Regions from separate parts of the Bacillus sp. FAU18 genome, predicted to be linked through region 2. Evidence: riboswitches for the same ligand, from Rfam matches in the RefSeq annotation. Region 2 holds a riboswitch; the other holds the start of a gene.
The links. Region 2 has a riboswitch for S-adenosylmethionine ahead of mtnK (S-methyl-5-thioribose kinase). Riboswitches for the same ligand answer to the same signal wherever they lie in the genome.
Positions count from the first base shown of each region.

Region 1: it holds a riboswitch for S-adenosylmethionine, as region 2 does, so the genes downstream of both, metI (cystathionine gamma-synthase/O-acetylhomoserine thiolyase) here and mtnK (S-methyl-5-thioribose kinase) in region 2, are expected to answer to the same signal.

Region 1 is NZ_JBVYHZ010000003.1:534,167-537,303, forward strand. It holds gene AC0OMU_RS03030 (YjcG family protein) at 1-58, opposite strand, end outside; gene AC0OMU_RS03035 (esterase family protein) at 95-817, opposite strand; SAM riboswitch class I at 985-1,104, shown strand; gene metI (cystathionine gamma-synthase/O-acetylhomoserine thiolyase) at 1,172-2,293, shown strand; gene metC (cystathionine beta-lyase) at 2,286-3,137, shown strand, end outside.
Region 2 is NZ_JBVYHZ010000003.1:699,690-702,826, forward strand. It holds gene mtnA (S-methyl-5-thioribose-1-phosphate isomerase) at 1-254, opposite strand, end outside; gene mtnK (S-methyl-5-thioribose kinase) at 262-1,455, opposite strand; SAM riboswitch class I at 1,548-1,704, opposite strand; gene AC0OMU_RS03980 (carbon-nitrogen family hydrolase) at 1,788-2,567, opposite strand; gene mtnE (methionine-glutamine aminotransferase) at 2,662-3,137, shown strand, end outside.

The DNA.
Region 1 (3,137 bases), 170 kb from region 2:
AAGAGTTTGCAAGGTCTTGGAGCTTTTTTGATGGAAATAAAACGATTCCGTATTTCATATTATGTCCCTCCTGGAAATAAAGTATGATAGAGTGTTAAAGCATTTTTTTCAGCGCCGGGGTGATGAGCGGCTGCCAGTATGTCCATTTGTGGTCTCCGTCAAATGGCTCAAAATAATAATCAGAAAGCTTCTTCTCCAGCAGCTGCTTCAGCTCCTGGTTCGGTTCTGTAAAGTCCAGGATGTTCCCGTCTGTCGTGTGGACGTCAGTTTCTTTTGTTCCAATTTGGTGATAAATAGAGAGGTGTTTGATATCGTCTGACTGTTTTACGGCTTCTAGTACGTGTTTGTCAACATAGGGAGACTGCATGATGATGTTGCCAAACATATTCGGATAATCAAGCGCTGTCATAAGTGACACGGTTGCTCCGAGCGAATCACCGATCAGCGTTCGGCCGTAACCGATCTGATAGGTTGGATACTCATCATCTGCAAAAGGAACGAGCTCATGGGCGATGAACCGTTTATACGCCGAAAATTTTGAACCCTCCGGATGATAGGTGTTTCTGCGCTCTTTTACATCCTTATAAGGAACACCGATAATAATGCTCCGGTCTATTTCGCGTTTCGACAGCAATTCCTCAACCTGTCTGCCGATTCTCCCCAGCCTGAAATAATCGTGGCCGTCCTGCGCGATAATGACATGGTATTTATAAAGCGGGGAGTAGTTGGACGGCAGATAAACAAGTAAGGTCATTTCCTCGTTAAGCTCTTTTGAAAAGAATTTCTTTTCTTGCACTGTGCCGTTTTTCGGTGCCATAAAAACATTCCTCCAGGACATCACTATACTTTCTTGCATTTTCAATTATTGTACCATGAATTATTAGAAATTTCTCTCTTTAAACGGTTCGACACACGAAGAAAAAAGTGTTGAAATAAACTGTGAATTGCGCTAATATAAAACAATCAGAAAATTGAAATCGATATTTCTTATCGTGAGAGGTGGAGGGACTGGCCCTTAGAAACCTCAGCAACCGGCTTGTTTTGCATGTGCAAAGCGCCAAGGTGCTAAATCCAGCAAGCGTTTTTATGCTTGGAAGATAAGAAGAAGCGTTAAACCCCTTCTTCTTATGAAGAAGGGGTTTTTATTTTGAAAAGGGAAGGTGTCAGCTATATGTCACAGCACGTTGAAACGAAATTAGCCCAAATTGGGAACCGAAGCGATGAAGTCACGGGAACAGTGAGTGCTCCTATTTATTTATCAACAGCATACCGCCACAGAGGGATCGGAGAATCAACTGGATTTGATTATGTCCGCACAAAAAATCCGACACGCCAGCTTGTTGAGGACGCCATCGCTAACTTAGAAAACGGCGCAAGAGGGCTTGCCTTTAGTTCGGGAATGGCTGCTATCCAAACGATTATGGCGCTGTTTAAAAGCGGAGATGAACTGATCGTTTCATCGGACCTATATGGCGGCACGTACCGTTTATTTGAAAATGAATGGAAAAAATACGGATTGACTTTTCATTATGATGATTTCAGCGATGAGGACTGTTTACGCTCTAAGATTACGCCGAATACAAAAGCGGTGTTTGTGGAAACGCCGACAAACCCCCTCATGCAGGAGGCGGACATTGAACATATTGCCCGGATTACAAAGGAGCACGGTCTTCTGCTGATCGTAGATAATACATTTTATACACCGGTCTTGCAGCGGCCGCTTGAGCTGGGAGCTGACATTGTCATTCACAGCGCAACCAAGTATTTAGGCGGGCATAACGATCTGCTTGCTGGGCTTGTCGTGGTGAAGGATGAGCGGCTCGGAGAGGAAATGTTTCAGCATCAAAATGCAATCGGCGCTGTCCTGCCGCCATTTGATTCGTGGCTTCTGATGAGAGGAATGAAGACGCTGAGCCTCAGAATGCGTCAGCATCAGGCAAACGCGCAGGAGCTTGCGGCGTTTTTAGAAGAGCAGGAAGAAATTTCGGATGTGCTGTATCCCGGAAAAGGCGGCATGCTGTCCTTCCGTCTGCAAAAAGAAGAATGGGTCAATCCGTTTTTAAAAGCACTGAAGACCATTTGTTTTGCAGAAAGTCTCGGCGGGGTGGAAAGCTTTATTACATACCCTGCGACCCAGACGCACATGGATATTCCTGAAGAGATCCGCATCGCAAACGGGGTGTGCAATCGTTTGCTGCGCTTTTCTGTCGGAATTGAACATGCGGAAGATTTAAAAGAGGATCTAAAGCAGGCATTATGTCAGGTCAAAGAGGGAGCTGTTTCATTTGAGTAAACACAATTGGACGCTTGAAACCCAGCTCGTGCACAATCCATTTAAAACAGACGGCGGAACCGGGGCGGTCAGTGTACCGATTCAGCACGCCTCGACTTTTCACCAATCTTCATTTGAAGAGTTCGGGGCATATGATTACAGCCGCTCTGGCACGCCGACAAGAACAGCTCTCGAAGAAACAATTGCCGCATTGGAAGGCGGAACAAGAGGATTTGCTTTCAGTTCAGGCATGGCTGCTATCTCAACAGCATTTTTACTGCTGTCACAGGGTGATCACGTTCTTGTGACAGAAGATGTATACGGCGGAACCTTCCGTATGGTGACAGAGGTGCTGACCCGGTTTGGCATTGAGCATACGTTTGTCGACATGACGGATCGTAATGAATTGGCGCGGAGCATCAAGCCGAACACAAAGGTCATTTATATGGAGACGCCATCAAATCCGACACTTGGGATTACGGATATTAAAGCGGTTGTTCAGCTTGCAAAAGAAAACGGCTGCCTGACCTTTCTGGACAATACATTTATGACGCCGGCACTGCAGCGTCCGCTTGATCTCGGCGTGGATATTGTACTTCACAGCGCGACAAAATTCTTAAGCGGACACAGCGATGTGCTCTCAGGTTTGGCTGCTGTCAAAGATGAAGAGCTTGGGAAGAAGCTGTATAAGCTGCAAAACGCGTTCGGCGCCGTCCTTGGCGTACAGGATTGCTGGCTTGTCCTGCGCGGATTAAAAACATTGCAGGTCCGTTTAGAGAAAGCGAGTCAAACAGCCCAGCGGCTTGCGGAATTTTTCCAGAAGCACCCGGCGGTGAAGCGCGTGTATTATCCGGGACTGGCTGAT
Region 2 (3,137 bases):
TCTTCCAGTCTGCGGCGGAATTCCGTGACATTATCTGTTTCAATGTTTTTGGCAGCAAGCGCTAGTCCGAAGGCAGCCGTAATGCCGATCGCCGGAGCGCCCCTTACTTTGAGCGTGACAATCGCATCAAATACATCCTCTTTCGTCGTCAGCTCTAAATATTCCGTCTCATCAGGAAGCTTTTGCTGATTTAAAATGGTAATAGCTGTTTCTTTCCATTCAACAGAACGTGGAACAGCAAATGAATGGGTCATGAATGGATCATTCCTTTACAAGTAACTTAAATAATTCAATAACATCTGTTATCGTTTTGAATTCCGAACGTTTTTCGATAAAGGCTGTGCCGGTTTCGAGCGCCAGGCGTTTTCTGCCGATTCGTTTATCAAACGGCACGATCGTATCCAGGTCAGCTACATGGGCAAGGCCGATCGTGCGTCGTATCAGCTCACAGCCCGCAAATCCGATTGCTTCTTCAAAAATATGGCTGAGCGTATCAGTGAGGTAACCGTCGATGTTGGCGTAAACATCCAGACTGTCCTTCTGCCAGGCTTCACTAAACGTCTCTTCAAACGTTTCCCAGACCTGGTTGACATGTTCATATAACGGCTCTCTGTCAGCCCCGTCACGGCTGAGTGCGTTCAAAAATAAGTTGGCGATAAATTGCCCTACATCAAAGCCGATCGGTCCGTAAAAAGCAAACTCAGGATCAATCACCTTTGTTTCGTGTTCACTTGCGAAAATGCTTCCTGTATGCAAATCACCATGAATCAACGTTTCTGCAGACGTTAAAAATGACTTTTTCAGCTTAGCGGCTTCGATTTTAACGCTATCATTATTCCAAAGCTTTTCGACAAAAGGACGGAGCTCTTCTTCAAAATCATTTGTGTCATGGTCGAAGAAAGGATCTGTAAAAACAAGTCTTTCCGTAATGTCGCATAGCTCTGGATTTGTAAACTGTTTAACAAGCTGTTTTTTCACCTTAGGTTCAAGCGCGTAATCTGATGAGTAGAAAAGTGTTTTTCCTAAAAATTCACCGATGTGCTGTGCCAGATGAGGATAGTTTTCACCCTCAATGAGTCCTTTTCTTGCGATCTTGAGGTGAGAGAGATCCTCCATGACGGTAACCGCCATTTCCGTATCAGAATAAAACACTCTTGGAACCAGGTGAGGCACATGCTCGCCCTGACGGATGAGAGCGCTGCTTTCGATTCTTGCACGGTCGATTGTCAGCGGCCAGCTTTCTCCCACCACTTTTGCATACGGAACCGCCTGTTTAATGATCAATGCTCTGTCATGTTCTTGATCATAAATATGAAAAACGTAATTTAAGTTGCCGTCTCCGATCTCCTGGCATGTCAGCGTGCTTTTGCTTGGAAAAAGGCCAAGCTTCACCGCCAACGCCACAGCGGAGCTTTCATTTAACGTTTCGTATAAAGGTGTTTTTGTGACTCCCATCATCATAACCTCCAATTATGTAATCACTTAATATGTGGCCGTAAAAAAGCCTCCTTCTCAGAGAGAAGGAGGCTTAACATCTATGTCCGCCTCTCTTATCTCTCAGATCAGATCTGAATGGAATTAGCACCGTGCCTTAAGAGACTAGCGTCTCGGCGCGAAAAAGATGCGCCCCATTTCACAATGGAATTACGGTCGGTTGCTGTTGGGGTCAAAAGGCCAAATCCCTCGCCCAACTCTCGATAAGAGAATATATTCACTTGTTTGACAATTCTAATTTATCAGTTGATGAACATGGTAACAGGTAATTTAGTTAGTTGTCAATATATTTTTTAATATAAATCTTTTCTGATATCATCGAAAACAGGAATGCTCTCCCGAACTTCTGCGCTTTCTTGAAGGTCAATTTCCGCTCGGACTATGCCTTCTTCCCGGCCGCCTTCAGCAAGTACACGCCCCCATGGATCAATAATCAGACTATGACCTGCAAATTCATTATCCGGATTTGAACCGGTACAATTGCAGGCTGCGACAAAGCATTGGTTTTCAATGGCCCGCGCAATAAGCAGGCTTTTCCAATGATCAAGGCGGGGAAGAGGCCATTCCGCAGAAATAAACAGCACGTTGGCGCCTTTTGTCGTATGTTTTCTGATCCATTCCGGAAAACGGATATCGTAACAGATCAATCCTGAGCTTTTGACGCCGTCAAGCTCAAAGTATCCGTCTTCGGAACCGGCTGATAAATACAGATGCTCATCCATCAGCTGAAAAAGATGGGCTTTTCTGTACTCTTTAATGATTTGCCCTTCCTTATCCGCGATGTACATTGTATTATAAACATCAGAATTCTCCCTGACAGCGACCGATCCGGCGACAATATGAACACCATGTTTTTTTGCCGTTTTCTTCAGCCAGCTCTGAGCGGAGCGGCCGTCTTCGTCAGCGAGTTCATCAAGATTGGCCAGATCATATCCGGTCGTCCATAATTCAGGCAGAACAAGAACATCAGCATGTTTGCTTTCTTTTTCGATGAAAAATTCAGCTTTTTTTATATTTTCCGAAGGTTTTCCGTATGAAATATCAAATTGAAGACAAGATATCGTCCATTTCATCTTTTTAACACCCCAAATTTTTCTTTACTTTTTTCATTTAACCATATATGATGATGGACTATCATTTCAAGATTTTTTTAGAAGGTGAGAATAGATGAAATTTGAACAGTCTCATGTATTGAAGGAATTGCCTAAACAATTCTTCGCTTCTCTGGTGCAGAAAGTGAACCGAAAGCTCGCAGAAGGACATGACGTAATCAATCTAGGACAGGGAAATCCAGATCAGCCGACTCCTGAACATATTGTCGAGGAGATGAAACGAGCTGTTGCTGATCCTGAGAATCATAAATATTCGTCTTTTCGCGGCTCATACCGTCTGAAGTCAGCGGCTGCTGAATTTTACAAAAGAGAATACGGCATTGATCTGGATCCGGAAACCGAAGTCGCTGTATTATTCGGCGGAAAAGCCGGTCTAGTCGAGCTCCCGCAATGCTTGTTGAATCCCGGTGATACGATTTTGGTTCCCGATCCGGGTTATCCTGATTACTGGTCGGGTGTCACACTTGCAAAAGCAAAGATGGAAATGATGCCGCTCGTAAAGGACAGGGCGTTTCTCCCTGATTACAGCAG